Regions from separate parts of the Streptomyces sp. NRRL S-378 genome, predicted to be linked through region 2. Evidence: riboswitches for the same ligand, from Rfam matches in the RefSeq annotation. Region 2 holds a riboswitch; the other holds the start of a gene.
The links. Region 2 has a riboswitch for glycine ahead of gcvT (glycine cleavage system aminomethyltransferase GcvT). Riboswitches for the same ligand answer to the same signal wherever they lie in the genome.

Region 1: linked by a shared signal. The riboswitch ahead of gcvP (aminomethyl-transferring glycine dehydrogenase) and the one ahead of gcvT (glycine cleavage system aminomethyltransferase GcvT) in region 2 are both predicted to bind glycine.

The regions. Positions count from the first base shown of each region.
Region 1 is NZ_JOBX01000013.1:9,515-24,554, reverse strand. Features, by position in the region: gene IH80_RS0112175 (aminotransferase class I/II-fold pyridoxal phosphate-dependent enzyme) at 1-438, opposite strand, end outside; gene IH80_RS0112170 (pyridoxamine 5'-phosphate oxidase family protein) at 476-1,174, shown strand; gene IH80_RS0112165 (DMT family transporter) at 1,156-2,166, opposite strand; gene IH80_RS0112160 (EamA family transporter) at 2,342-3,304, opposite strand; gene IH80_RS0112155 (SRPBCC family protein) at 3,476-3,904, shown strand; gene IH80_RS42180 (PadR family transcriptional regulator) at 4,021-4,647, opposite strand; gene IH80_RS0112145 (PhzF family phenazine biosynthesis protein) at 4,828-5,649, shown strand; gene IH80_RS0112140 (hypothetical protein) at 5,693-6,409, opposite strand; gene IH80_RS0112135 (CPBP family intramembrane glutamic endopeptidase) at 6,494-7,294, opposite strand; gene IH80_RS0112130 (glutamate-cysteine ligase family protein) at 7,431-8,963, opposite strand; gene IH80_RS0112125 (hypothetical protein) at 9,460-10,080, shown strand; gene IH80_RS0112120 (DUF5999 family protein) at 10,342-10,530, shown strand; gene gcvP (aminomethyl-transferring glycine dehydrogenase) at 10,628-13,513, opposite strand; glycine riboswitch at 13,707-13,805, opposite strand; gene IH80_RS0112110 (PRC-barrel domain-containing protein) at 13,918-14,283, shown strand; gene IH80_RS0112105 (DNA polymerase IV) at 14,302-15,040, opposite strand, start outside.
Region 2 is NZ_JOBX01000020.1:56,797-71,836, forward strand. Features, by position in the region: gene IH80_RS0116815 (enhanced serine sensitivity protein SseB) at 1-516, opposite strand, end outside; gene IH80_RS0116820 (AAA family ATPase) at 618-1,271, opposite strand; glycine riboswitch at 1,477-1,580, shown strand; gene gcvT (glycine cleavage system aminomethyltransferase GcvT) at 1,752-2,867, shown strand; gene gcvH (glycine cleavage system protein GcvH) at 2,971-3,351, shown strand; gene glyA (serine hydroxymethyltransferase) at 3,367-4,623, shown strand; gene IH80_RS0116840 (L-serine ammonia-lyase) at 4,919-6,301, shown strand; gene IH80_RS0116845 (AMIN-like domain-containing (lipo)protein) at 6,439-6,939, shown strand; gene IH80_RS0116850 (dihydrofolate reductase family protein) at 6,981-7,625, opposite strand; gene IH80_RS0116855 (PadR family transcriptional regulator) at 7,840-8,397, shown strand; gene IH80_RS0116860 (EF-hand domain-containing protein) at 8,445-8,657, opposite strand; gene IH80_RS0116865 (YncE family protein) at 8,813-10,000, opposite strand; gene IH80_RS0116870 (polysaccharide deacetylase family protein) at 9,997-10,803, opposite strand; gene IH80_RS0116875 (ATP-binding protein) at 11,170-11,682, opposite strand; gene IH80_RS0116880 (enoyl-CoA hydratase/isomerase family protein) at 11,926-12,693, opposite strand; gene IH80_RS0116885 (L,D-transpeptidase) at 12,790-14,031, opposite strand; gene IH80_RS0116890 (L,D-transpeptidase family protein) at 14,154-14,861, opposite strand; gene IH80_RS0116895 (MSCRAMM family protein) at 14,959-15,040, opposite strand, start outside.

The DNA.
Region 1 (15,040 bases), on a different contig from region 2:
GTCGAGTTCGGCGCGGGCGATCCGCGCCAGATCGGGCGCGACCGGGTCCGCCCCGTAGAGGGTCGGCGCCTGCGCGTGGCGGCGGGCGGCGGCCGCCAGGGCCCCGTCCAGCGCGGGCAGCAGCGACACGTCGGGGTTGCCCTCCGCGATGTCCCGTACGCCGGCCGGCACCACCATCCGCAGCGCGTCCCGCGGGGTGCTCGAAGGACGGGCGCGCACCCGGCTCCCGCGCCTCCCGTCCGTTTCGATGACGCCCCGCTCGCGCAGCGTCCGGTAGGCGGCCGCCACGGTGTTGGGGTTGACGCCGAGCACACCCGCCAGCTCCCGCATCGGCGGCAGCAGCGCTCCGGGCGGCAGCTCGCCCGACGCCACGCCCGCCTCGACGCTGGCCGCGATGTCAGATGTGCGACGACCTGTGATCCGATACTCTCCTAGCACAAACAATATTATGCACTAGTGCAATGGAGTCCGCATCATGACCGCCACGCCTGCCACCGAGACGACGGAGAGCACCGGGACGACCGGCGCGTACGAGCCCACCGACCGCACGGTCCCCACCCGCTCCCGCGACCGGGCGCGCTACGACCGCGAGACGGTGCACTCGATACTCGACGGGGCCTACATCTGCCACCTGGGCTTCGTCCGCGACGGCGCGCCGGTGGTCCTGCCGACGCTGTTCGCCCGGGTCGGAGAATCGCTCTACATGCACGGATCCACCGGATCCCGCCCGTTGCTCGCGGCGGGCCGCAGCGACCCGGGCCTGCCCGTCTGCGTCACCGTCACCCACGTCGACGGCCTGGTGCTGGCCCGATCGGCCTTCCACCACTCGCTCAACTACCGCTCGGTGGTCGTCCACGGCACCGCCCGCCAGGTGACCGACGAGGCGGAGTGCCGCACGGCCCTGGACGCCATGGTCGACGCCGTGGCCCCGGGCCGTTCCGGCGACGTCCGGCCGGCCAACGCCAAGGAGCTCGCCGCCACCGCGGTGATCCGGGTGGACCTGGAGGAGGTGTCCGCGAAGCTCCGTACCGGACCGGTGAACGACGACGCCGAGGACCTCGGCCTGCCGCACTGGGCGGGCCTGGTCCCGGTCGGTACGACGTACGGGACGCCCGTGCCCGCCGCGGACCTGGCCCCCGGCATCGCCGTACCGGACTACCTCACCGCGCTCTGACGGATCGGCCGCACGGCGGCGGGCACTGCGCGACCGGTGGCTCCGGCGGGCTCCGCGGACGGGCCCGCCGGACGGCGGGACTCCGCCACGATCAGCGCACCGACCGCCGCCAGCAGCAGTGCGGTGCCCAGCACCACGGCGCCGGTCAGCCGCTCACCCAGGACGAGGACGGCGATCGCCGCCGCGCTCACCGGCTCGATCAGCATGATCACCGAGACGGTCGCGGCGCGCACGGCGGCGGCTCCGGTGAAGTAGAGGGCGTACGCCAGCGCCGTCGGCACCGTGGCGACGTACAGCAGCAGCCAGAGCACCCGCCCCAGGTCGGCGGTGTGCGGCAGCAGCCCCTCGGCCGCGGCGAGCGGCAGCAGGCACACCGCGCCCACCGCGACGGACCAGGCGGTGGTCACCAGCGGGTCCCCGGACGCGCCCCGCCGGCCGAGCCGGCGGGCCCGCAGGGTCATCGCGGCGTACCCGGAGGCAGACAGCAGCGCCCAGCCGACGCCGAGCGGGCGCACCTCGGCCCCGCCGCTGCCCAGGACCAGGACGGCCAGCCCCGCGAGCGCCCCGGCCACGGCGACCGTGCCGCCGCGGCCGAGACGTTCGCCCATCCAGGAGCGCGCTCCGAGCGCGATGAGCACGGGCCCCGCACCGAGGGTGACCACGGTGCCCACGGCCAGCCCGGTCTCGCGCACGGCGGCGAAGTAGGCGGCCTGGAAGACGGTGAAGAGCAGCCCGGTCACGATCAGGGAGCCCACCGAGGGCGAGACCGCGGACGACCGCACCCGCCCCCGCCCGGGACGGGCCCGCCGGACGGCGAGCACCCCGAGCAACACGACGAGCCCGCCGGCGCACCGCCAGAACGACAGGGCGAGCGGGCCGAGGTCACTGGCCAGGAAGAGGAGGGAGGCGGCCGCCCCGGCGGTGCCCCAGGCGGCTCCGGCGACGACGAGGTACAGCAGACTGCGCCCGGCAGCGGGCGAGTGGTTCGACACGTGAGTTCTCCGCGCGTGAAGGATGAGTGGATCGAGGTCATCGCTTCGCGGGCAGCACCGGACCGCCCGGGGACTGCCCGGGCCGGATCGTCAGGGTGGGGCGCCGCCCGCTAGGGGGCCGGCGGCGAAAGCACGGTCGCATACATGTCGGTCACCTTACAGGGGGCTTTCCTGGTTACAGGGCGGCTTTCGTGGGCTCGCGGTCCGCCGGCAGCGGTTCGGCCGCGGCCTGCGGGGCCGGCCGGGAGGACTGCGCGATGAAGGCGCCGCCCAGCACCAGGGCACCGCCGACGGTCTGCCAGGTCGAGAGGTGCTCGCCGAGCAGGATCCAGGCCAGCACGGTGGCCACGACGGCCTCCAGGAAGGCCACCACACCCGCGACCTGGGGCGAGAGCCTGCGCACCGAGACCACACCGGTCACGTAGGCGAAGACGGTCGCGACGAGCACGACCCAGCCGAGCAGCGCCGGCGCGGGCACCAGGGTGCCGCCCACGGACGCGTCGCCGCCCAGCACCGCCCAGTCGATCTCCCACGGCCGGGCGATGACCGTCATCACCAGGGCGCCGATGAGCATCCCGTAGGCGATCACCCCGAGCGGGTCGGGGGCGTCCTCCCCTTCGGCCCCCTGGTCGGCGAAGACGAAGTAGAAGGCCTGGCAGCAGGCCGCGGCGAGACCGAAGAGCACGCCGAGCAGGTCCAGGCTCAGGCCGGCCCAGATCTCGACGACGCAGGCCAGGCCGACGACGGCCACGGCCGCGCCGGCGGCGGCCCCGCGCGTCACCGGCTTGCGCTGCACGAACCGGATGTAGCCGAGCAGCAGCGCCGGGCCCAGGTACTCCAGCAGGAGGGCCACACCGACCGGGATCCGGGACAGCGAGGCGAAGTAGAAGGCCTGCACGCCCGCGACGGCGACGAGACCGAAGCCGGCGAGCAGGGCGGGCCTGCGCACCAGGAGGTCGCGGTGGCGCCAGGCGAGCGGGGACAGCACGAGCGCTGCGCCGGCCACCCTGAGCCAGACCATGTGGAGGGGGTCCAGACCCGCCTCGATCAGCGGCTTCGCAGCCACTCCGGAACCACCGAACGCGAACGCCGAGACGAGGGCGAGGCCCAGTCCGGCGTTTTTCCCTGACGCTTGCATCCGGCCATCATGACAGGGCGAGTCAGGAGCGTCACTGCTGTGACACCTGTTGAGACAGACCTGAGATCACGCCCGCCGGTCCCCATCGGATCTGACAGGTCGTCAGTATTGAATGTTCCGGTCGCCGGGGCTACCTTCCGCCGCACGTACCCGACGAGAAGGGGTGGTCGCATGGCCGAAGTCACCGCGGAATCACGCATCGAGGCGTCCGCCGCGAAGCTCTGGTCCCAGCTGACGGACTGGGACGCGTACGGGCAGTGGAGCATGACCCACACGAACTTCCCGCAGGGCGGTCCGCAGGCCCTGGCCGTCGGATCGACCTTCGCCGAGAACATGAAGATGATGGGGTTCCCGGCCGAGGTCCTGTGGACCGTCTCCGAGCTGGAGGACGAACGCCTCTTCGCCATCACCGGCAAGGGCCCGATGGGCGTGGCCGTCCTCACCCGGTACACCCTGACACCGGACGGCGGCGCCACCACCGTCCGCATCGACGGCGAGTTCACCGGGGCAGCCGTCTCGCTGATGGCGGGCAAGCTGAAGGACTCGGCCACCGCCGCCCTGAACGAGTCGCTGCGCAAGCTCGCCGGCCTGGTCGCCTGACCCCGGCCGCACCCACCGCGTACGAAGGCGGCGCGCCCCGCGACGAGAGGCCGCGGCGCGCGCCGCCGCCCGCGGGGGCAAGTCCGGGCCACCCGGGCCGCCCGGGCCGTCGCGGCTCAGTGCTCGTCGGCCAGGATCAGGTAGAGCTTCTTGCGGGCGTCACCCAGGACCGCGAGCGCCTTCTCCCGCTGCTCCGGCGAGCCGGTCCTGACGACCTGCCCGAACGCCTCCATCAGGGCGGCTCCGGCCTGCCGGGCCTCGTGCACCGCCTCGAAGTCGAAGCCCCGCCCGGCGTCCGCCCAGGGGGCGTCCGGCCCCGCCTCGGCCTCGGCGCGGCCGGCTTCGGTGAGCGTGAAGAGCTTCTTGCCGCCTTCGCTCTCGCTGCTGATGAGGCCTTCGTCCTCCAGCAGGTTCAGGGTCGGGTAGACCGAGCCCGGGCTGGGCTTCCAGGCCCCGCCGCTGCGCTCGCCGATCTCCTGGATCATCTCGTAGCCGTGCATCGGCCGGTCGGCGAGCAGCGCCAGGATGGAGGCGCGTACGTCGCCGCGCCGGGCCCGGCCGCGCGGCCCCCCGCGGCCGCCGCGCCCGCCGAACGGCCCCGCACCGAACGGCGGTCCGAACGGGCCGAAGGCCGCGCGGAATCCCTGGAATCCCTCCCGACGGTCCGGCCCGCAGTGGCCGTGGCCCCGTCCGTGCTCGTGGCCGTGCTGTCCGTGCTGTCCGTGCTGACCACGTGAACGCATGACTGCGCTCCTTTCGTCACGTCGTGTCCGTGTCATCGGTTCCGATGCAACCACTATCGATGAGCGCTCGCGATACGTCAACGATATATCGGAAGCGAGGGGATCGAACAGCCTCGGAGGAGGCCAGTCACCCCCGATTGGCCTTTGTCGACGATCAAGGAACCGCCCTAACGTCGGTCCATGCGCATCCGAATCGTCGACGCCTTCACCGACCGCCCCTTCCACGGCAACCCCGCCGGGGTCCTGCTCCTCGAGGGCGGCTTCCCCCCGGACGCCTGGCTCCAGCAGGTGGCGGCCGAGGTGAACCTCTCCGAGACCGCCTTCGCCCACCCCCTCCCGCCCGGCGGGGACGCCGACTGGGCGCTGCGCTGGTTCACCCCGGCCGCCGAGGTCGACATGTGCGGCCACGCCACGCTCGCCACGGCCCATGTGCTGGCCGCCGGCGGACTCGCCGAGGGGCTGATCCGCTTCTCCGCCCGCTGCGGTCTCCTCACCGCGGAGACCGCCGAGGACGGCACGATCACGATGGACTTCCCGACGTCCTCCCTGACCCCGGTCCCGGCGCCGCCCTCCGTGGACCACGCGCTCGGCGGCGCGCCGATCCTCTCCGTCCACGACACCGCCGCGCACATCGGCGACCTCGTCGTCGAGCTCGCCGACGAGAAGACGGTCCGCGAGCTGGAGCCGGACCACGGCGCCCTGCGCGCCTTCGCCAGGCGGGGCGTGATCGTCACCGCCGCCGCCGAGGACCCCTCCCGCGGGTACGACTTCGTCTCCCGGGGCTTCTTCCCCGCCTTCGGGATCGACGAGGACCCGGTCACCGGCAGCGCCCACACCGCGCTCGCGCCTTTCTGGGCACAGCGCCTGGGGCGTACCGAACTGACCGGCCTCCAGGGCGGGGCGCGGCAGGGACTGGTACGGGTGACCCTGGCGGGCGACCGCACCCTGCTGACCGGACACGCCGTGACCGTCCTCGACGGGGAGCTGCTCACCGCCCCCTGACCGGACGGATGGGGACGGCCCGGCACCGGCGGGGCGGGGCGGGTCAGCCCGTCGGCCCGCCCCGCCGCCCGCGGGCCGCCTTCGACCGTTCCTTCGCCTCCGCCTTCGCGCGCGCCGCGACCCGCCGCGCCCGCTCGTTGTCCACCCAGGCCTCCGAGTCGATGCGCTTGCGGTAGACCTGCCCCGGTTCGGCAGCGCCCAGGTGCACCGTCCACCACCACAGGACGGCCGACACCACGAAGAGGCAGAACGCCGTCAGCAGGTACGAGGCGACCTCCTCGGACTCCGGTACGCCCTCGTTGTGCATGAAGCCGGGTACGCCGGAAACGAGCGCGTTCACCCACCACGCGAGCGCCAGGTTGAACAGGACCAGGGAGATCCAGTAGGCGACCCGCACGCTCCTCGCCGCGCCCTTCACCTCGCCCAGCAGCAGCAGGCGCCGCAACGAGACGGGCCCCGTCCGGTGACGGCCGCCGGTGTCCGCCTTGGCGCGGCGCACCGACGCGTAGAGGTCGTCGAGCCACCGGCCCGGCTCCGGATCGGGGGCCGGGGCGTCGGTCGGGGCCAGCTGTTTGGCCTGGATCCAGCCGGAGATGAACTGGATCTCCAGCTGGGCCTTCTCCAGCCGCCGGCGGTAGTGGTGGTCCGCGCTGCGCGCCTCGCGGTGGTCCCGGATGAGGAGGCTGGCCCCGCCCACCAGGCCGCTGACCACGGGCACCAGGAACGGGGCGAACGACACCAGGGAGTCCATGACAGCCACCGCGCGGTCCTCCTCACTCCCCCCAGCGTCGCACCGGCGCGGCCCGCGGCCACGCCATGCGGGGCCGATCGGGTGCGCCGCGCGTCACGGCGTCGGCAGCCAGCCCACCTCGCCCGCGAGCAGGGCGTACCCGCCGAAGGCCACGATGTCGAGCAGCGCGTGCGCGGCGACGAGTGGCCCGACCCGTCCCCAGCGGCGGTAGGCCAGCACGAAGACGACGCCCATGACCACGTTGCCGATGAAGCCGCCGATGCCCTGGTAGAGGTGGTAGGAGCCGCGCAGCAGCGAACTGGCCGCCAGCGCCGCCATCGGCGACCAGCCGAGCCGGCCGAGCCGGCGCAGCAGGTAGGCCAGCACGATGACCTCCTCCACGACCGCGTTCTGGATCGCGGAGAGGATCAGCACGGGGAACTTCCACCACACGTCGGGCAGGGCCTCCGGCACCACCGTGAGGTTGAAGCCGGCGGCGCGCGCCCCCAGGTAGAAGGCCAGCCCCGCGCTTCCGATCCCCGCCGCGACGAGGGCGCCACGGCCCAGGTCCCACAGCGGCCGGGTCCGGTCGAAGCCGAGCACCCGCAGCCCGGGGGCGCCCTCACGGGTCAGCAGGTGCGCCACCAGCAGCACGGGGACGAGCGCGCCGGCGATCCCGAACAGCTGCCAGGCCAGGTCGAGCCAGGGCCGGCCGGGGGCGTAGGAGCCGTTGAGCGTGGCGGCCTGGTCCTTCAGGCCGCCCGGCTTGGTGAGCGAGCCCAGGAAGCTGATCAGCGCCGAGACCCCGCTCGCGCCCAGCGACAGCGCCAGGACGAGCAGGGTCTCGGTGCGCAGGAGGTTCCGCCGCCCCTCCTCGCCCAGCTCCACGAACACCGGCTCCGGCTCAGCCCGCACGACCGACTCCCGTCCTGCCATCCCGTTGCGACCACCCCATACTGCCTCGTCGGCCGGGCGGGTGGATCACCGAGGGTGGATTCGCGGGAAGCCGGCAGGGGGCCGCCGGGCGCGGCCACGGTGGCGGCGCGGGGGCTCAGCGCCGGGCGGGCACCGCCGCCCTCACCTCCTCCGTGAGCCCCACGGGCCAGGTGTGCACGGGGTCGCCCCTGTGCATGAGTTCGCTGTAGCGCCGGGTGGTGGCGGCCAGCGCCTCGTCCCGGTCCAGGCCCGCCGCGAGCGCCCGGTGGTAGGTGTCCACCTGCCACGTCGCACCGTTCACCCGCCGCCGGCAGCGCTCCTCGATGATCCCGAGGTAGTGATCGCGGTCCGCGGGTTCGATGCCCCAGGCGTCCAGGCCCGCCGCGGCCATCGGCAGCAGTTCGTCCAGGACCAGACGTACCGCCGGCACGCTGACCAGGCCGCCGGCCCGGCCGCGGCGGGGCCACCGCAGCCGTGCGTCGATCCCGTACCGGCAGGCCGCGTCGAAGTTCGCCTCCGCCTCGGCGAAGGGCAGCCGGGTCCACACCGGGCGCGGCTCGTCCGCGAGGGTGCGGACGAGCCCGTAGTAGAAGGCGGCGTTCGCGACGACGTCGGTGACCGTCGGTCCGGCCGGCAGCACCCTGTTCTCCACGCGCAGGTGCGGCACCCCGTCCGCCACGCCGTAGACGGGCCGGTTCCAGCGGTAGACGGTGCCGTTGTGCAGGACCAGTTCCTGCAGGCGCGGCACCCCGCCTTCGGCCAGGACCCGCAGCGGCTCCTCCTCGTCGCAGATGGGCAGCAGGGAGGGGAAGTAGCGGACGTTCTCGGCGAAGAGCTCGTACGCCGAGTCCACCCACCGCTCGCCGAACCAGGTGCGCGGCCGCACGCCCTGGGCCTGCAGCTCCGGCGGCCGGGTGTCGGTGGCCTGCGTGAACAGCGGCGGCCGCGACTCCCGCCACAGCTCGCGCCCGAACAGGAAGGGCGAGTTGGCGCCGACGGCTATCTGCGCGGCGGTCACCGCCTGCGCCGCGTTCCACACGGCTGCGAAGCGGGCCGGCGTCACCTGGAGGTGCAGCTGTACGGAGGTGCAGGCGGCCTCGGGCACGATCGACCCGGAGGTCCAGATCAGCCGCTCGACACCGTCGATGTCGAGCGTGAAGTCCTCGCCGCGCATCATCAGGATCTGCTCGTTCAGCAGGGAGTAACGGTCCACCGCGGAGAGGTTCGCGGTGACCAGGTCCGCGCGGGAGATCGTCGGCAGGATGCCGATCATCACCACCCCGGCGTCGATCTCCGCGGCCTGCCGGTGGGCGTAGCCGAGCCCCGCGCGGAGTTCTTCGGCGAGCCGGTCGAATACCCGCCCGCCGAGCCGGTGCGGAAGAACGTTCACCTCCAGGTTGAACATTCCCAGTTCGGTCTGGAAATCGGGGCTGGCAATCCGCTCCAGCACCTCGGCATTCACCATGCGCGGCAACCCGTCGGTTCCCGCGAGATTCAGCTCGATCTCCAGCCCCATCATGTTCTTCGGGCGATCGAACCTCTTCTCCGCCAGAAGTCGCTCCAGTCCCTCCAGACACTCGTGGAGTTTCCTTCGATACCGCTGCCGATCGGACAGGTCGAATCCTCCCGCCACGACCTTCTCCCCCATCGAAGCGTCCCTCCTCGAGTGGGCCTGGCCCCGGGGCACCCAGGCGCGCGTTACGGTCGATGATGCCCCGGCATCGTGATCCATAACGCGGAGGGGGCGTGCGTGGCGAGGAGCGCGCGCCGGGTTGGCCGAAGGGCGCTTCGGCACATTCGCCTGGCAAGTCGCCTCACGCAAATTCATCTTGGCATTTGCCCGCCCTTGAAAACAGGTTCTTTCCAGCCGAGCCCCCTTCCGGTAACCTCCGAGGTCAGCGCGGCACGTTCGCGCTCATCCGGCATGAATGCCATGTCAGCGGGACCGGTAAGCGCCTTGTCGGCAATAGGCGGGACAGCTAGCCGAAACACTGCGTGAACACATGTCGTATAAACTCCGCAAACGAGGCAGAGAGTTGGCGCGCGGCCATTGCCCCTCGGCCCCCCTCTGGCCCCAGAATGCGACAGCGCCGTCCCGCACCTGCCCCCGTTCCACAGGTCTCCCAAGTGAGAGGCGACCCACCATGCCGCTGCATGTCCCCCCGGCTCCCGCACCCGCCCTGCGCAGCGTCCTCGCGGCACTCGGTTCCCCCACCGCCGTCCATGAGGCGCATACCCCGGCCCTGCGCGCGATCCAGGGGCCGCTGACCGCCGAACTCCCCCTCCCGGTCCACGTCCTCGACCGGCTGAACCTCTCGGACCTCGCGTCCGCCGGCCGGCCGCCCCGAACACGGCTCGTGGGCTGGCGGTTCCTGATCCGCAGCGGGGAGCGCCACGTCGCGGCGGCGGACACCCGGCTGACGCCCGACGGCTGGACCTTCTCCCACTTCTTCGAGGGCCCCTACGTGGCCGCCACCGAGCGCGCCCTGCGCCAGGCCGAACTGCTCGCCACCGGCTACCAGCCCCGGCTGCTCTCCGTACCGGAGCTCTACATGCTGACCCTGTGGCTGCACGGAGCGGTGGGCGCGGACGCCGCCGCCGGGCTGCCCGCCGGCGAGGACCTGCTGGTGCCGCTGGCACCGGCCCCGCCCGGCATCGCCGCGTACCGGCCGCATCCGGTCTCCGAACTGCTGCCCGTGCTGACCCACCGGCTCACGCCGGCGACCGCGCCGGTCCCGCCGTCGCTGGCCGCGCCCGCCGCCTGACCCGATTCACCCATCCGGCCTAGTCCCCCCGGGCCACCTGTGAACCATCCGAAATGACAGGGGAGTTGGCCTGAACCGCCCGCACGAGTGATGCGTCATCAATCCATGAGGACAGCTGCAGGGAAATCCCTGCGAAGCGGCTGTCGTGGGGGAACACTGATGACAAGCGCCCCGCGGCTGCGGGGACGACCCAGGGGGACGGCCATGAACCAGGTATCGAGCCGTAGCACACAGACCACACCGCAGCGAAAGAACGCATCCATGTGCCAGCACCAGCCAGCCTGCCCGTCTGCCGAATCCGCCGACCGGGAGGCCGCGCGCCCCGTGGCCAACCACCCGGAACAGGGCTGGAGCCTGCTGTGCAACGGCGTCCTGCTCTTCGAGGACACCGGTGAGCTGCTCCCGGACGGGCAGATCATCGCCCCGCACCGCCCGCTCGCTGCGGCGTAGACGACGACTAGGACGACGAAGGGGCCGGCCCGGAGGATTCTTCCGGACCGGCCCCTTCGTCATGTCGTACGACGGCCGTCAGAGACGGGCCGGCGCCTCAGTTGTCGTACTCGTCCAGCGGCGGGCAGGAGCACACCAGGTTCCGGTCACCGAACGCACCGTCGATGCGGCGCACCGGCGGCCAGTACTTCTCGGCGGCCGTGACCCCGCCGGGGAAGACCGCCTCGTCCCGGGTGTACGGGTGGTTCCACTCGCCGCCCAGCGCGGCGGCCGTGTGCGGGGCGTTGGCCAGCGGGTTGTCGTCCGCCGGCCACTCGCCGCCCGCGACCCGCTCGATCTCGCCGCGGATGGCGATCATCGCGTCGCAGAACCGGTCGATCTCGGTGAGGTCCTCGGACTCCGTCGGCTCGATCATCAGCGTGCCGGCGACCGGGAAGGACATCGTCGGCGCGTGGAAGCCGTAGTCGATCAGACGCTTGGCGATGTCGTCCACGCTGACGCCGGTGGCCTTCGACAGCGGGCGCAGGTCGATGATGCACTCGTGCGCGACCAGGTTGCCCGGGCCGGTGTAGAGCACCGGGTAGTGCGGCTCCAGGCGCTTGGCGATGTAGTTGGCGCCGAGCACCGCCACCTGGGTGGCGCGCTTGAGGCCCTCGCCGCCCATGAGGCGCACGTACGACCAGGAGATCGGCAGGATGCCGGCCGAGCCCCACGGAGCGGCCGAGATCGGGCCGACGCCCGTCTCCGGGCCGGCGGTCGGCTGGAGCGGGTGGTTCGGCAGGTACGGGGCCAGGTGCGCCCGGACGCCGACCGGGCCGACGCCGGGGCCGCCGCCGCCGTGCGGGATGCAGAAGGTCTTGTGCAGGTTCAGGTGCGAGACGTCGCCGCCGAAGTGACCCGGCTTGGCCAGACCCACCAGGGCGTTCAGGTTGGCGCCGTCGACGTAGACCTGGCCGCCGGCGTCGTGCACCTGGGCGCAGATGTCCGCGACGTGCTCCTCGAACACACCGTGGGTGGACGGGTAGGTGATCATCAGCACGGCGAGCTCGTCGCGGTACTGCTCGATCTTGGCGCGCAGGTCGTCCGCGTCCACCTCGCCGTCGTCGGCGGTCTTGACGACGACGACCTTCATGCCGGCCATTACGGCACTGGCGGCGTTGGTGCCGTGCGCGGAGGACGGGATGAGGCAGATGGTGCGCTGCTCGTCGCCGTTGGCGCGGTGGTAGGCGCGCACGGCCAGCAGGCCGGCGAGCTCACCCTGGGAGCCGGCGTTCGGCTGGATGGAGACCTTGTCGTAGCCGGTGACCTCGCAGAGACGTTCCTCCAGCTCGTGGATGAGCGTGAGGTAGCCCTCGGCCTGCTCCACCGGGGCGAAGGGGTGCAGCTGGCCGAACTCGGGCCAGGTCACCGGCTCCATCTCGGTGGTCGCGTTGAGCTTCATGGTGCAGGAGCCCAGCGGGATCATGCCGCGGTCCAGCGCGTAGTCCTTGTCCGAGAGCTTGCGCAGGTAGCGCAGCATCGCGGTCTCGGAGCGGTGCTGGTGGAAGACCGGGTGCGTCAGGTAGGCGTCCGAGCGCAGCAGGCCCTCGGGCAGCGTGTCGTCCGCGGACCCGTCGAGGGCCTCGATGTCGGCGGTGACGCCGAAGGCGGCCCAGACGGCCTCGATGTCGGCGCGCAGGGTGGTCTCGTCGCAGCTGATCGAGACGAGGTCCGCGTCGACCCGGTGCAGGTTGACCCCGCCCTCGCGGGCGGCGGCGACGACCTCGGCCGCACGGCCGGGAACCCGGGCGGTGACCGTGTCGAAGTAGGAGCCGTGCACGATCTCCACCCCGCCGGCCTGCAGGCCTGCGGCGAGCAGCGTGGCGTAGCGGTGGGTCCGGCGGGCGATCGTCCGCAGGCCGTCCGGGCCGTGGTAGACGGCGTACATGCCGGCCATGACGGCGAGCAGCACCTGCGCGGTGCAGATGTTGCTGGTGGCCTTCTCGCGGCGGATGTGCTGCTCACGGGTCTGCAGGGCCAGGCGGTACGCCTTGTTGCCGTCCGCGTCCACCGAGACGCCGACGAGGCGGCCGGGCAGCGAGCGGGCGTGCTTGTCCTGGACGGCCATGTAGCCGGCGTGCGGTCCGCCGAAGCCCATCGGGACGCCGAAGCGCTGGGTGGTGCCGACCGCGATGTCCGCGCCGAGGGCGCCCGGGGACTTCAGCAGGGTCAGGGCGAGCAGGTCGGCCGAGACGGTGACGATGGCACCGAGCTCGTGCGCCTGGTCGATGACCGGCTTGATGTCCCGGACGGCGCCGGAGGCACCGGGGTACTGGAGCAGGACGCCGTAGACGCCGCGCTCGGCGATCTCGGCGGGGATGCCGTCGGAGAGGTCGGCGACCACGACCTCGATGCCGATCGGCTCGGCGCGGGTCTCGATGACGGCGACGGTCTGCGGCAGGGCGTCGGCGTCGACGAGGAAGACGTTGCCCTTGACCTTGCCCACGCGGCGGGCCAGGGTCATGGCCTCGGCGGCAGCGGTGCCCTCGTCGAGCAGCGAGGCGCCGGAGGTCGGCAGGCCGGTGAGGTCGGCGACGACGGTCTGGAAGTTCAGGAGGGCCTCGAGGCGGCCCTGCGAGATCTCCGGCTGGTAGGGCGTGTACGCCGTGTACCAGGCCGGGTTCTCCATGACGTTGCGGAGGATCACCGGCGGGGTGAAGGTCCCGTAGTAGCCGAGACCGATCATGGAGGAGAGGACCTGGTTGCGGTCGGCGAGGGAGCGGAGCTCCGCGAGCACCTCGGCCTCGGTCCGCGCCTCGGGCAGGGCGAGGGCATCGGCGGTCTTGATCACATCCGGTACCGCGGCGGCGGTCAGTTCGTCCAGGGAGCCGTAGCCCACATGGGCGAGCATCTTCGCCTGCGCCTCGGCATCCGGGCCGATGTGGCGCTGTTCGAAGGGGATGCCTCGCTCCAGCTGGGAGAGCGGAATGCGGTTGGCGGTCATGTACGGAGGCCTCCTGGTCATATGACCTGCGAGGGGCACCACGGCGCGGGCACCCGGACGGCCTCCCCCTCTGTCATCTGCACCTGAGAGTTTCACCGGAGTCACGGGGGTCTCCCGCGGGATCCGGCTTTCACCGTCGGTGAGGAGGGGGACCGGCACTGCGCCCGGTACCCGCCCTGCTTTCCAGAGTGGCCTCGTCCGTGCGGTACGTATGCCTGAGAGATTCCGGGGAGGATTTGCTCCTTCGGCGCCTCCGTCTTGCTCACTCGGAGGACTCTCCCGCACAGGGTCGACAGCCGTCACCCAGACTACCAGCGGGGTTCAAGGGGCTCCCCGAGTGGCCTCCGCTGCCGAAATGCACTTCTGTAGTCATTGGGGAGAAGTTGCGACCATATGGAGGGACCGTGCAGACCGACATCGATCCGCGCAGCCTGATCGGCCGCAAGGCGTTCGACCGCAACGGTGCCAAGATCGGCACCATCGACGAGGTCTACCTCGACGATGCCACCGGTGTCCCGGAATGGGCCGCCGTCCGTACCGGCCTGTTCAGCCGGGACGCCTTCGTCCCGCTGGAGCCGAGCGAGGTGGTCGGCGAGACCCTGCGGGTGCCCTTCGAACGCTCCCTCATCAAGGACGCACCCGACTTCGGCGTCGGCCGCCACCTCTCTCCCGAGCAGGAACTCCAGCTCTACCACCACTACGGCCTGGACACGACCCTCCCGTCCGACTTCCACCGCGACTTCGGCCGCCTGGCGGGCGACGAGGGCTGAGCCGCGGCCCGGCGCCCCTCATCCGGTCGTGTCCCCGACCAGCGGCAGCGGGTCGGACGGCTCCAGGTCGGGGTCGTCCACCCGGAAGGTCCGCACCCGGCCGGGCTCCGATCCGGGCTGCTCGAACCGCACGGTCACCCGTCCGACCCCACTGCCCTGCACCCATCCCGGCCCGTACAGGACGTGCCGTACGTCGCTCCCGGCCGCCCAGCGGCGCTCCGGAGCCTCCTGGGGCTCCCCGGGAGGCTCCGGCGCCTCAGGAGCCGCGGAGGCCCCGTCCGCCGCCTCCAGCCCGGTTCTCCCCGCCGCAGCTCCCGTACGGTCCTCACCGCCGGCACCTCCCGCACCGCCGGCACCTCCCGCACCGCTCGCCGCGTCCGCCGCCTCCGGCCCGGCGGCGAGGGACTGGGCGAAGAGGTCCTCCTGCGTGTAGTCCGCGAGCCCCGTCACCCCCACTCCCAGCAGTCGCACCCCGCCCGTGGTGTCCACCGCCTCCAGCAGCCGCGCGGCCGCCTCCCGCACCACTGCCGGATCGTCCGTGGGCCCGCGCAGCGTCTCGGACCGCGTCAGCGTGGAGAAGTCGTACCGGCGCACCTTGAGCACGATCGTCCGCCCCGAGTGCCCGGAGTCCCGCAGCCGCGTCACGCACCGGTCGGCGAGCCGCTGCACCTCGCCCCGGATCCGCACCCGGTCGTGCAGGTCCACGTCGAAGGTGTCCTCGACCGACACCGACTTCGCGTCCCGCTCCGCGACCACC
Region 2 (15,040 bases):
GCGGTGCGCCGCGGCGACGACGCCGGTGGCCCGGAACTCCTCGCCGGCGGCGGCCAGGAAGTCCACCGGGTCGTCCTGCCAGTCGGGCTCGAAGAGCCGTACGCGGCCGCCGGTGGCGGGACCGTCGAGCGCGCTGCGCCCGGCGCGGCAGAGCTCCGCGACGGCCGGCGGGGGCAGCGGGACGCCGACGGCGCCCTCCGGATTGACCGCGATGCCGAGCTGCGGGGGCAGCCCCCGGGCGAACTCGACCGCCGGGGCCACCGCGAAGTCCATGCCGGGACCGACACAGGCGAGGAACTGGGCCTCGGAGCTGTAGACGGGCACGTACGCCGCCCCTCCGATGTCCATGGTGGGCAGGTCCAGGCCGGCCGCGTCCGGGCCGCCCCCGCCCGGCAGCGGGACCCATACCTGGCTGCGCCCGAGCACCTCCAGGATCCGGCCTCCGGCGTCCGGCTGCCCGAGCGCCGCCCCGAGCACCTGCTCCAGCTCATTCCCCGGCCAGCCGCTGCCCTGCATCCGCCCCTGCCCCTGTCTGGTCCGCACGTGCGCTCCCGCGCGTGTCGCCCCGCAGGGTACCGGCCGCCGGGCGGGCGCCGCCGCCGGGGCTCCGGGTGCGGTCAGTCCCGGAAGCCGATCCCCGTCACGGCGGCGGCCGAGCAGCGGTCCAGCAGGGTCGCCGAGGCGCAGCCGGCGGGCGGGCGGCCCGCCTCGGCGTCGCGCAGCAGGCGGCCGACGGCGCCGCGGTGGCGGGCGAAGGCGTAGGCGGACACCCTGCGGCCCCGTGCGGCCTGGCCGGAGAGGGCTTCCTCGGGGCTGCTGTCGAGGAGGACGAGGTGCAGTGCCCGGCCCCGGCGGCGGGCGGCCGCGGCGAGCAGGCCGCGCACCCAGCTCTGGGTACCGCAGTCGTGGACGACCACGGAGGCGCCGGAGCGCAGGATCCGGTACAGGCCCCAGTAGTGGGCGGCACGTACCAGCGGGCGGTACACCGCGTACGGCAGCGCGGCAGGCATCCGGCGCTCCCAGCGCTCCCGGGTGTCCTGGGAGTCGATGGCCCCGCCCTCCGGCGCGGCCCGCTTGATCAGCGTGCTCTTGCCGCCGCCGGGGAGACCGGAGACGACGACGATGTCGCCCTCGGCGAAGCCGAGCCGCCGGGGTCCGCGCAGCGCCGGGCCGCGCAGGTCGCGTACGAGGCCGCCGTCCGCCGTCCTCCTGCGCTCACGCGCGCCGCGCCGCTGCACCGGCACCGCGTCCACGGTTCCCGTCGTCGTCACCGGTCCGAATCTCCGCACAGTGCTCGCCTCCCCCGAATCGGGTCACCAGGACCCTTCCCCACTGAGTGTAAAGAGACGGTAATCGGCATGTCCGGTTCCGCTCCGCCCGCTCGGATGGGCGTACGAACTTTCGGACCCCGACCCCCGATCACGGACATGCCGTGCAATGATGTGCGCCATCTGGACCAACTGCATACCGGCCGCTTGAATCCGCGCGGGAGAGTCCCGGCACGCCGCAAGGCCGTGCGCGGGCGCCGAAGGAGCAAGAACCTCCCTTGAATCTCTCAGGCCCCGTACCGCGTGGATGAGGCAGATCTGAAAAGCGAGCTGCGCGGCAGCTCCACCCAAGGTGCAAGTCGGGGTGACCGGCGATCGGACGATCGGCGGAACTCTCGGCGAACCTCTCAGGTTCCGATGACAGATGGGGAGGAACGTCCTCGTCATGTCATGTCGATGCCCTGGGACCCGGGAGCCACACCCATGAGCACTGCCCCCCGCCTGACCGCCCTCGATGCGCTGCACCGCTCGCTCGGTGCGACCATGACCGATTTCGCGGGCTGGGACATGCCGCTGCGGTACGCCAGCGAGCGCGACGAGCACAACGCCGTCCGGACCAAGGCCGGTCTCTTCGACCTGTCCCACATGGGCGAGATCACGCTGACCGGACCGGAGGCCGTCAAGGCCCTGGACTACGCGCTGGTCGGCAACATCTCGACCGTCGGCGTCGGCCGCGCCCGCTACACGCACATCTGCCAGGAGGACGGCGGGATCCTCGACGACCTGATCGTCTACCGCCTCGGCGAGACCGAGTACATGGTCGTCGCCAACGCCTCCAACGCCCAGGTCGTCCTCGACGCCCTGACCGAGCGTGCCGCCGGCTTCGACACCGAGGTCCGCGACGACCGCGACGCCTACGCGCTGATCGCGGTGCAGGGCCCGGAGTCCCCCGGCATCCTGGCCTCGCTCACCGACGCCGACCTGGACGGCCTGAAGTACTACGCCGGCCTGCCGGGCACCGTCGCGGGCGTGCCCGCGCTGATCGCGCGTACGGGCTACACCGGCGAGGACGGTTTCGAGCTGTTCGTCGCCCCCGAGCACGCCGTGGAGCTGTGGCAGGCGCTGACCAAGGCCGGCGAGGGCGTCGGCCTGGTCCCGGCCGGCCTGTCCTGCCGCGACACCCTGCGCCTGGAAGCGGGCATGCCGCTGTACGGGCACGAGCTGACCACCTCCCTGACCCCGTTCGACGCGGGTCTGGGCCGGGTCGTGAAGTTCGAGAAGGAAGGGGACTTCGTCGGCCGCGCCGCCCTGGAGGCCGCCGCCGAGCAGGCCGCGACCAAGGCGCCGCGCAAGCTGGTCGGCCTGATCGCCGAGGGCCGCCGCGTCCCGCGCGCCGGCTTCGCCGTCACCTTCGGCGGAGAGGTCGTCGGCGAGGTCACCTCGGGGGCCCCCTCCCCGACGCTGGGCAAGCCGATCGCGATGGCGTACGTGGACGCGGAGCACGCCGCGCCCGGCACCTCCGGCGTCGGCGTCGACATTCGCGGTACGCATGAGCCGTACGAGGTCGTGGCGCTGCCGTTCTACAAGCGGCAGAAGTAACCCTCCGCGCACCACGTCCGCCGTCGGGGCCACCGCACGGCGCCGTCTCAGTACCCAAGACCGCAGTTCGTATCCACTCCCCCGCATCCAGGAGAATCAGGCCATGAGCAACCCCGAGAAGCTGCGTTACACCAAGGAGCACGAGTGGCTGTCGGACGTCGTGGACGGCGTCGCGACGGTCGGCATCACGGAGTTCGCGGCCAACGCGCTCGGTGACGTCGTCTACGCCCAGCTCCCCGAGGTCGGCGACACCGTGACCGAGGGCGAGACCTGCGGCGAGCTGGAGTCGACCAAGTCGGTCAGCGACCTGTACTCCCCGGTCTCCGGCGAGATCGTCGAGGCCAACCAGGACGTCGTCGACGACCCGGCGCTCGTGAACACCGCCCCGTTCGAGGGCGGCTGGCTGTTCAAGGTCCGTCTCTCCGAGGAGCCCAAGGACGCGCTCTCCTTCGAGGAGTACACCAAGCTCACCGCCGGTAACTGACCCCAGGGGACCCTGATGTCTGTACTGAACACCCCTCTCCACGAGCTCGACCCCGACGTCGCCGCCGCCGTCGACGCGGAGCTCGTGCGCCAGCAGTCCACCCTGGAGATGATCGCGTCGGAGAACTTCGCTCCGGTCGCCGTCATGGAGGCCCAGGGCTCGGTCCTCACCAACAAGTACGCCGAGGGCTACCCGGGCCGCCGCTACTACGGCGGCTGCGAGCACGTCGACGTGGTCGAGCAGATCGCGATCGACCGCATCAAGGCGCTGTTCGGCGCCGAGGCCGCGAACGTCCAGCCGCACTCCGGTGCGCAGGCGAACGCCGCCGCGATGTTCGCGCTGCTGAAGCCGGGCGACACGATCATGGGCCTGAACCTGGCCCACGGCGGTCACCTGACCCACGGCATGAAGATCAACTTCTCCGGCAAGCTCTACAACGTGGTCCCGTACCACGTGGACGAGTCCGGCCAGGTGGACATGGCCGAGGTCGAGCGCCTCGCCAAGGAGTCCAAGCCGCAGCTGATCGTCGCCGGCTGGTCCGCCTACCCCCGCCAGCTCGACTTCGCCGCCTTCCGCCGCATCGCGGACGAGGTCGGCGCGTACCTGATGGTCGACATGGCGCACTTCGCGGGCCTGGTCGCCGCCGGTCTGCACCCGAACCCGGTGCCGCACGCCCACGTCGTCACCACCACCACGCACAAGACCCTCGGCGGTCCGCGCGGCGGTGTCATCCTGTCGACGCAGGAACTGGCCAAGAAGATCAACTCCGCGGTCTTCCCCGGTCAGCAGGGCGGCCCGCTGGAGCACGTGATCGCGGCCAAGGCCGTCTCCTTCAAGGTCGCGGCCTCCCCCGAGTTCAAGGAGCGCCAGGAGCGCACCCTGGAGGGCGCGAAGATCCTCGCCGCCCGTCTGGTCCAGGACGACGTCAAGGCCGTGGGCGTGGACGTCCTCACCGGCGGCACCGACGTGCACCTGGTCCTGGTCGACCTGCGCAACTCCGAGCTGGACGGCCAGCAGGCCGAGGACCGCCTCCACGAGGTCGGCATCACGGTCAACCGCAACGCCATCCCGAACGACCCGCGGCCTCCGATGGTCACCTCGGGTCTGCGGATCGGTACGCCGGCCCTCGCCACCCGCGGTTTCGACGCCGAGGCCTTCACCGAGGTCGCCGAGATCATCGCGCAGGCGCTGAAGCCGACGTACGACGCCGAGGGCCTCAAGGCGCGCGTCTCGGCGCTCGCCGCGAAGTTCCCGCTGTACCCCTCGCTCTAGCGGTGGGCGTGGAAGGGCCCGGCCTGGTCACCGCACAGGGCCGGGCCCTTCCCCCTTTCCCCCTCCTCCCCTCTCCCCGCGTCCCCCGGGGGTGCGGCCACCGGCCCCGGCTCCGGATCCGCCCCGGCTCCGCCCCCGGCCCGGCTCCGGCCCGCCACGTCGGCGTAACGCTTCCCACTCCTTCCGGCAGCCCGGTCGTTCACCGCGCCGCGCTAAGCTCGTCTGTCGGACATAGTCCGAACAATCCCCCTCCTGCCCCCTCCCACCCCACGAGCAGACAAGGGAGTCCGCCACCGTGGCCATCTCCGTCTTCGACCTCTTCTCCATCGGCATCGGTCCCTCCTCCTCCCACACGGTCGGTCCGATGCGCGCCGCCCGCATGTTCGTGACGCGGCTGAAGAAGGACGGTGTGCTCGCCCAGACGGCCTCCGTGCGGGCCGAGCTCTTCGGCTCTCTCGGCGCGACCGGCCACGGCCACGGCACGCCCAAGGCGGTGCTGCTGGGCCTGGAAGGCCACTCCCCCCGCACCGTGGACGTGGAGACGGCCGACGACGAGGTGGAGCGCATCCGCAAGAGCGGCCGCCTGCGCCTGCTGGGCGCGGAGATAGGCGATGGCCACGAGATCGCCTTCGACGAGCCGAACCAGCTGATCCTGCACCGCCGGCGCTCCCTGCCGTACCACGCGAACGGCATGACGCTCTTCGCGTACGACGAGGCCGGCACCCCGCTGCTGGAGAAGACCTACTACTCGGTCGGCGGCGGCTTCGTCGTGGACGAGGACGCGGTCGGCGAGGACCGGATCAAGCTCGACGACACGGTGCTGAAGTACCCCTTCCGCTCCGGTGACGAGATGCTGCGTCTCGCGAACGAGACCGGCCTGTCGATCTCCTCCCTCATGCTGGAGAACGAGAAGGCCTGGCGCACGGAGGAGGAGATCCGCGAGGGCCTCCTGGAGATCTGGCGCGTCATGCAGTCCTGCGTCTCGCGCGGCATGTCCCGCGAGGGCATCCTCCCCGGCGGCCTGCGGGTCAAGCGCCGCGCCGCCTCCACGGCGCGCCAGCTGCGCACCGAGGGCGACCCGATGATGCACCGCAGCGAGTGGACGACGATCTACGCGATGGCCGTCAACGAGGAGAACGCGGCCGGCGGCCGTGTCGTCACCGCACCCACCAACGGCGCGGCGGGCGTCCTCCCGGCCGTCCTGCACTACTACATGAACTTCGTCCCCGGCGCGGACGAGGACGGCGTGGTCCGCTTCCTCCTGGCCGCGGGCGCGATCGGCATGCTGTTCAAGGAGAACGCCTCGATCTCCGGTGCCGAGGTCGGCTGCCAGGGCGAAGTGGGCTCCGCCTGCTCGATGGCGGCCGGCGCCCTCGCCGAGGTCCTGGGCGGCACCCCGGAGCAGGTCGAGAACGCCGCCGAGATCGGCATGGAGCACAACCTGGGCCTGACCTGCGACCCGGTCGGCGGCCTGGTCCAGATCCCCTGCATCGAGCGCAACGGCATGGCCGCGGTCAAGGCCGTCACCGCCGCCAAGATGGCGATGCGCGGAGACGGCTCCCACAAGGTCTCCCTCGACAAGGTCATCAAGACCATGAAGGAGACCGGCGCCGACATGAAGATCAAGTACAAGGAGACCGCCCGCGGCGGCCTCGCGGTCAACGTCATCGAGTGCTGACCGCACACGCGTGACGCGGGGGCCGGGCGGCGCACGCCCGGCCCCCGCTGCCTTCCCGGCGGGCGGAACCGGGGGGTCCGGGGTGGCGTCCTAGGATGTGCCATCAGTCCCCGTCTCTCGAGAATCGAGGGGACATCATGATCCACACACGTCTCCGGCGCTTCGTGGCTCTGGCCTCCGGCGCACTGCTCGCCGCCGGACTCGCGTTCGCCTCACCCGCCTCGGCCTCCTCACTCACCTCCACCCAGGTCCCGACGCCGCTCGTCGTCAACGCCCGCTGGGGCGGGCACGCCACGTACGACCGGATCGTCATCGACCTGCAGGGGTACGCCCCCACGGTGACCGTCACGCCCGTCGCCCAGCTCGTGTACGACGGCTCCGGAAAGCCCGTGCCGCTGAACGGAAAGCATTTCCTGGAGATCCGCCTCAACCCCGCCGCCGCGCACAACGACGCGGGCGAGAGCGTCTACCACGGCCCCAAGCTGCAGAAGATCTACCTCAGCAAGCTCAAGGGGCTCGCCATGACCGGCGACTACGAGGGGTACGTGACCTTCGGCGCCGCTTTCGACACCGTCCCCTACTACCGCGCCTACAGCCTGCACTCGCCCGAGCGGTTCGTCGTGGACATCGCGCACTGAACCACCGGCCCGGGGCGTCGTGCGCCCCGGGCCGGCCCGTGTCACCGGCGCCAGAACAGGTGGTGCGTCACGCCGCTCGGGCTCGGCACGACCTCCAGGTGGAAGCGGTCGAGCAGCTCCTCGGGCGATTCCCACAGCCGCACCCCGGAGCCGATCTCCACGGGCGCGACCGCCACGTGCAGGGTGTCGACGAGTCCGGCGTCGAGGAACTCCCGGATGGTGGTGGCCCCGCCGCCGAGCCGGACGTCCTTGCCCCGCGCCGCTTCCCTGGCCGCGGCGAGGACGGCGGCCGGGGCGTCGTCGACGAAGTGGAAGGTGGTGTCGGAGAGCGTGAACGAGGGGCGCGGGTGGTGGGTCATGACGAAGACCGGCGTGTGGAACGGCGGCTCGTCCCCCCACCAGCCGCGCCAGTCGTGGTCGGCCCAGGGGCCCCGCTGGGGACCGAACTTGTTGCGGCCCATGATCTCCGCACCGATGTTGTGCGCGAAGTCCCGGGTGAAGTAGTCGTCCAGACCCCGGCTGCCGCCCGGGTCGGTGCGGTTCGGCCAGCTCGCGGTGGCCCCGGCCCACGCGAACAGGGCACCGGGATCGGCGTGCCCGAAGGGCCGCTCCAGGCTCTGGTGCTCACCGGTCCCGAATCCGTCGCGCGAGACGCAGAAGTTCTGGACTCTCAGCAGCTGCTCCACGGACTTCCTCCAGTCGTGTCGTCCCCTTGAGACCGTCCGGGGGCGGAGAACTCATCGGTGCTCGGAGCAGGGGAAGCCGCAGCGGCAGCCGCGGCAGCCACGCACCCCAGCGTGCGCAGCCCGCGGGGCGGGCGCCAGTGGGCCTGGCCCGTACGGGGGCGGCCGGGGGGAGGTGATCGCGGTGGCCGGGTCCCCGCAAACCTAGGATGGCGGCATGTCCCTGCCGCACGCCATCCTCACCGCCCTGCTCGAGAAGCCCTCGTCCGGGCTGGAGCTGACCCGGCGGTTCGACAAGTCGATCGGGTACTTCTGGTCGGCCACGCACCAGCAGATCTACCGCGAGCTGGGACGGCTGGAGGAGGCCGGGCTGATCCGGGCGCTGCCCAGCGAGGTGCCCGTGCGGGGGCAGAAGAAGGAGTACGAGGTGCTGCCCGCGGGCGGCGCGGAGCTGGCCCGGTGGGTCGCGGAGAGCCAGGACCCCAAGCCGATGCGCGATCCGCTGCTGCTGCGGATCCGGGCGGCGGGCGTCGTGGGGCCGCAGGGCCTCGGCCCCGAGCTGCGGCGCCATCTGGAACTGCACCGGCGCCAGCTGGCCCAGTACGAGGCCATCGAGGCGAAGGACTTCCCGCCGGAGCGCGACGCGGTGGAGGACCGGCTGCGCCGGCTCGTCCTGCACGGCGGGATCGCCCTGGAGACGTTCTGGCTGACCTGGCTGGAGGAGGCCCTCGCCGAGGTGGGCGACATGGAGGACGGGGCCGGTCCGGCGGCCTGACGCAGGCTGCCGCCCGGGCCCGCGGGCCCGGGCGGCAGACCGGGAGACTACTTGTTCAGGGAGTCCCAGAACTCGTCGAAGCTCAGCAGCTTGTCGCCGTTGGCGTCCTTGGAGGCGACGACGGAGTCCGCGACGGCCGGGGTCACGTGGGCGTCGCCCATGGCGCGCATCGCGGCGCTGTACTCGTCGGCCGTGATGAAGCCGTCACCGTTCACGTCGAACTTGTCGAACGTAGCCCGTGCGCTCTCGATGTCCGCCACTGGGTCCACCCCTTCTTGGTGCTTGTTGACCGGCCCAGGGTAGCGGCACCCGGGGCGGGCGGGACCTCCGGGTCCCGGGGCACCCGTGGGCGGCGTCTCGCCGATCGCGCCGGGCTCGCGGGGTCCCTGATCCGGGCTGACCGACAGGACACCCCCTAGCGGAAGATCCCGGTGTGGCCGAGCGAGTAGCGGCCGGGCTGCGGGTACACGGCGAGGCCGTGGGGGCCGCCGCCCACCGGGATCCGGGCGAGCTGCTTTCCGGTCACGGTGTCGATCGCGTACACCTCGGAGTTGTAACGGCCGGACAGCCACAGCACCTTGCCGTCGGCGGAGACGCCGCCCATGTCGGGGCTGCCGCCGTCCGGCAGCGTCCACTTCTTGGTGAGCTTCTTCTGCGCGAAGTTGTAGACCGAGACGGTGCCCTCGCCGCGGTTGGAGACGTACATCTCCTTGGAGTCACGGCTCACGTAGAGGCCGTGGCAGCCTTCGCCGGTGGGCAGCAGCTTGGGGGTCTCGAACGTGTCGCCGCTGAGCACCCACATGCCGTGCGCCATCATGTCGGCGACGAAGAAGGTCTTGCCGTCCGGGGAGACCTTGACGTCCTGCGGCATCGCGCCCTCGAAGGGCAGCTTCTGCTGGCCGACGACCTCCATCCGCTCGGTGTCCACCTTGAGCAGTTCGCCGGAGAACTCGCAGCTCACGATGAAGTAGCGGCCGTCGGCGGAGAAGTCCGCGTGGTTGACGCCGTAGCAGGTCACCGGGACGGTCTTCACGCGGTCCATGGTGTGGGGGTCGCGGAAGACCAGCTCCTTGTCCATCGAGGCCATGACGATCGCGTACTTGCCGTTGGGCGTGAAGTACAGGTTGTACGGGTCGTGCACCTCGACGGGCTTGCCGGCCTCGCCGGTCGCGGGGTTGATCGGGGTGAGCGTGTGGCCCCGGTTGTTGTTGACCCACAGGGTCTTCAGGTCCCAGGAGGGCACGACGTGCTGGGGCTGGACCCCGACCGGGATGGTGTCGATGACCTGGTAGGTCTCGGGGTCGATGACGGACACCGTGTTGGAGTTGGTGTTCGGCACGTAGACACGGGACGGGAAGTCCTTCACCACCGGGGAGAGCTTGCCCGGCCGGTCCGCCGCGTAGACGTCGTTCGGATCCAGCAGGGGCGGCATGCCCGGCAGTCCGGGCGGGGCGGCCGGTACGGCCTTGGCCGGCTCGGCCGGGCCCTTGGTGCCGAGCGCGTCGGCGGGTCCCTTTTCTGCCGATCCGCAGCCGGAGAGGGCGGCGAGGACCAGACCGGCCAGCAGCACGCCGGCATTCCGGGTAAGGCGGGTGGTCTTCATGGCGTCAGCAGCTCCGTGGTGGTCACCGCGCGCAGCTTGCGGCGCGCGAGTTCTGCGAGGAGGGAAGGCATCGCGTCGACCGTGTCCGCGTAGCCGAAGTGCAGGCTCACCACGGATCCGGGCCGGATCGACCCGGTGACGGTGCGGAGGACGGCCGCGGCGCCGGGCGAGGTGAAGTCGAGGGAGTCGACGTCGTACGAGAGCACGTGCGGGTAGCCCGCCCGCTGGGCCAGTTTTTGGACGAGCGGTGTCGCGTACTGCGTCTGGGAGGGCCGGAACCAGGTGCCGATGGAGCCGGTGAGCCGCTTGAGGCGCTGGGCGCAGCCGGTGATCTCGGCATGGGCCTCCGCCTCGGTCATGTCGTTGATCGCGAGGTGGCGCTGGGTGTGGTTGCCGAGTTCGTGACCGCCGTCGAGGATCCGGCGTGCCATGTCCGGGTGGGCGTCCAGCCAGGCTCCGATCGCCAGTACGGTGACCCGCGCGCCGCCCTTTTCCGCCGCGGCCAGCGCCGCGCGCGCGAGGGCGGGATCGCCGTTGCCGTGGAAGGTGAGCGCGACCCGGTCCCGGTCGCGGGGACCGTGGCCGATCTCGACGGGCTGCCCGGCGAACCGGCGCGGGGCGGCCGGTGCCGCCCGGGCGGGCTCGGCCGGGCGGGCCGGGCCGGGCGGCGGGGAGGTGGCTGCGGAGGGCGGACGACCCGGGCCGCACCCGGCGGTGAGACCGGCCGCCGCGGCGCCGGCCGCACCGAGACCGGCCGCACGCAGAGCCGCACGCAGGGCCGCGCGGCGGCCTGGATATGAGATCACTTGCTCATTTAAGAGGCGGATGACCCGGAAGGTAATGATTGACCCATTTCGGGGCGTTCACCAACCAGGCCCGACCGGGCACCCATCCGCCACGTGATCAACGATTCACTCAGAGCAGTCGATATTTATTCATGGATTGCGAGGTGGGTGGCCCACCTCACCTAGGATTTAGCTAGAAAGTCTTGCTATTTGCACACTTATGTCCAAGTAGGGACTTTTGGCGTTCGAGCCCTCGTCTGTCATAGTCGAAAGCACGACTTCCCATTGACCCGAGCGAAGTCGCCACGCCGAGGATCACACCCCCTTCGATCCTCGGCGCACCCATGAAGCCCCCACACCGCCCCACACGGCGAGCCGGGGGCTTCAGGCGTTCTGGCGGTCGGCGACCCGCATCTCGAACCAGGTGATCTTCCCCCGGGGCAGCAGGTCGGCGCCCCAGCGGTCGGAGAGCTTGTCGACGAGGAAGAGGCCGCGGCCCGTGGTGTCCAGCTCGTGGACCGGCATCAGACAGGGCAGCCCGCGCGAGGGATCGCGCACCTCCACCCGGATCCAGCCGCGCCGCCGCAGCATGCGTAATCCGAAGGAGCGGGCGCCGGTGTGGCGGACCGCGTTGCCGACGAGTTCCGAGACCAGCAGGACGGCGTGCTCGGAGATCTGCGGCGAGAGGCCCCAGAGGCGGATCACCACGCACTGGGTGAGCCGCCGCGCGGTACCGGCCGACTCGGGCATGGACGGCAAGGTCACTTCGGCCTCGGCCGGGTTGCCGTACAACTCCAGCGCCTTGAGGCCCTGTTCCTCCTCGACCGCCGCCGTGAGCCGTACCGCCGAAGCACCGCCGCGTTGCCGCGGCTGTTCCACACCCTCCAGGCCCGCCATGCACCCATCATGGACGGCCGGCCCGCCCCTCCGGGCGGTTCCACAGGAAAACACCCCCCGGATTCAACCAATCCAAGGGGGTGCCCCGTCCCATGCGGGAGGCGGCAAGAGGGCTTGAAAACGGGCCCGACCTGCCGTGACGCACCGCATGGGAGTGATCACGCGGAGTTGATCACCCATTCTGCTTAAGGCTGCCTTAAGGCCTGGCTAATCCACCCCCAGGGAGGACCACCCGCCCACGGCTCAGACGAACTTCGCCTTGCCCGGGCCCTCTTCGACGAAGCTGCGCATGCCGCGCTCGCGGTCCTCGGTCGCGAACAGGCCCGCGAACCAGTTGCGTTCGATGGTGAGCCCGGTGTCGATGTCAGCCTCCAGCCCCGCGTCCACGCACTCCTTCGCGGCGCGCAGCGCGATCGCCGGACCCTGCGCGAGCCGGGCCGCCCAGGCGTGCGCCTGCTCGTACACCTCCGCCGCGGGCACCACCCGGTCGACCAGGCCCAGGGTGAACGCCTCGTCGGCCTTGACCATCCGGCCGGTGAAGATCAGGTCCTTGGCCCGGGAGGGGCCGACCAGCCGGGACAGCCGCTGCGTACCGCCCGCGCCGGGGATCAGACCGAGCAGGATCTCGGGCTGGCCGAGCTTGGCGTCGTCGGCGGCGATCCGGTAGTCGGCGCACAGCGCGAGCTCACAACCACCGCCCAGCGCATAGCCGGTGATCGCGGCGACGACGGGCTTGGGGATGCGGGCGACGGCGGTGAAGGCGTCCTGCAGCGCACGGGACCGGACGACCATCGCCGCGTGGTCCATCGTCTGCATCTCCTTGATGTCCGCGCCCGCCGCGAACACCTTCTCGCCGCCGTAGATGACGACCGCGCGGACGTCCGCCCGGTCGGTCGCCTCCACGGCGAGCTCGCGCAGCCGGTCCTGGGTGGCGATGTCCAGGGCGTTCATGGGCGGCCGGTCCAGGCGGATGGTGCCGACGCCTTCGGAGACTTCGAGAGAGATGGTCATACGGGTCAGGTTAGCGCCGGTTAACGTGAAGTGGCCCGGTGCTGTGGGTCACAGCACCGGGCCATCCGGATCACGTACCGGGCGTACGCGCAGCGGCTACTTGATCCACTCCGCCCACGGCATGTTCCAGCCGTTGAGCCCGTTGTCCGGGGCGATCTGCTTGTCCTTCGAGTTCTTCACGATGACCACGTCGCCGATCAGCGACTCGTCGAAGAACCAGGCCGCGGGCTGCTTGGAGTCACCCGCGCCGCGGACGTCCTTGAGCCCGATGCAGCCGTGGCTGACGTTCGCCGAGCCGAAGGTGCCCGCGGAGGCCCAGTAGTTGCCGTGCACGAAGGTGCCCGACTGCGACAGGCGCATGGCGTGCGGGACGTCGGAGATGTCGTACTCGCCCCCGAAGCCGACGGTCGCGCCGTTCATCCGCGTGACCTTGTACTTCTCGCTGATGACCATCTGGCCGTTGTAGGTCGTGGTCGACGGGGCGCCCGCGGTGATCGGGACGTCCTTGAGGACCTGGCCGTCACGGACGACCTGCATCGTGTGGGCGGCCGCGTCGACCGTCGAGACCTGGGACCGGCCGATGGTGAAGGTGACGGTGCGGGTCTGCTTGCCGTACACGCCGGGGCGGCCCTCCACACCGTCGAGGGCGAGCTTGACGGTGACCTTGGTGCCCGCGGCCCAGTAGTTCTCGGGGCGGAAGTCGAGGCGGTCGTTGCCGAACCAGTGGCCCTCGATCGGCACGGCCGGCTCGGCGGTCACGGTGATGGCCTTCTCGACGGCCTCGGGGTTGGTGATACCACGGGTGAAGTTGATCGAGACCGGCATGCCCACGCCGACGGTCGCGCCGTCCTCGGGCGTGTAGTGGCCCACGAAGGTGTTGGTCGGGGTCAGGGTCGTGAAGCTGGTGTCCTTGGCGGACTCCCGGCCGGCCTCGTCCTTCGCGACCGCGTGCACCTTGTACTCGGTGGCCGAGGCCAGGTGGCGGGCCGGCTCCCAGCTCGCACCGTCGGCGGAGAGCTTGCCCTCGACCGCGTTGCCCTTGGTGTCGGCGACGGTCACCGTGCTGAGCTTGCCGCCGGTGCTCGTTATCTTCAGGACGCCGCTGGTGGCGACCTCCTTGGCCCCGTCGTCGGGCTTGACGTTGACGACGGCCTTCGAGGCCTCGGTACCGGTCTTGGCGCCGCCCCCGGCGTTGTCACTGCCGCTGCCGTTGCTGTTGCCGCCGCCACCGCCGCCGCAGGCGGTGGTGAACAGCAGGGCCGCTCCCAGCAGAAGGGCCGGCAGGCCGGTGCGGGCGCGGCCGCGTATCGGCTGCAGGTTCACTCGTGTTCTCCCCATGTCCCCCGCGCGCGGACAGTCGCGCGCATGTCGACAGGAAATCACACGGGAGGATCACGATGAGCCACGGTCGTGTCACCGTTCCGTCCCAACTGCCGCGAATGGGCCGTGGCGGCTTGCGGTCAGTCCTCCGTGCCCGGCTTGACGCCCCAGACGTAGACGGCGTCGCCCTCGGCGAGCACGTCCCAGAGGCGCTTCGCGTCCGGTTCGGTGAGGTTGACGCAGCCTGCGGAACCACCGGTTCCGTAGAGGGAGCCGGGGGCGCCGTGCAGGGCCTGGCCCCCGTCGAAGAACTGGGCGTGCGGCATGCGCGTGCCGTACAGCGAGGAGACGTGGTCCTTGTTGCGCCAGTACACCTCGTGCCAGCCGGTCCGGGTCTCCTGGTAGTCGCGGCCGGTGCGGATGGGCACGGGCGGGAAGACGACCCGGCTCCCCCGCTGCACCCACAGCAGCTGGCGGTCGAGGTCGACGCACGTGACGCGGTGGTCGCGCTCGGGGCAGTCGCCCGCGGCGTTGGGGTCGGGACGTGCCTGAACGACGAGCATCGTGCGGTAGGTGGCGACGCCGGCGTAGCCGTCGGCCGGGCTGACGCCGTTCGCGCGCTGGAAGGCGCGGACCGCGTAGCAGTCCGCCGTGGACTGCACCCCGTCGACCGGCCGGCCCACGTGGTCCTCCAGCTCCCGCTGGTAGGGGCCGGTGCCCGCCCCGCACGCGCTCTCCGGTTCCGCCGGGGCGGCCACCGCCGCGGACGGCTGGGTGCCCGCCAGTGCGAGCAGGGCGCCGAGTACGGCCACCCGCGCTATCGGGCCGGTCCCCTGACGTACGGCCATGCGGGCCTCCTCGGGTCTGTGAGCACGACGGTCACAGACCAGCCAACCCGCACGGCCGGGGTACGGCTCGCGCTGCTGCGCCGCCGGGGTGAGGAGGTCACTCCGGCGGCGCACCGGCGCGAGCGGCCCGGGGCGGGCGGCCGTCGCGGCGGTCCCGGTCCTCGCCCACCTCGGGGATC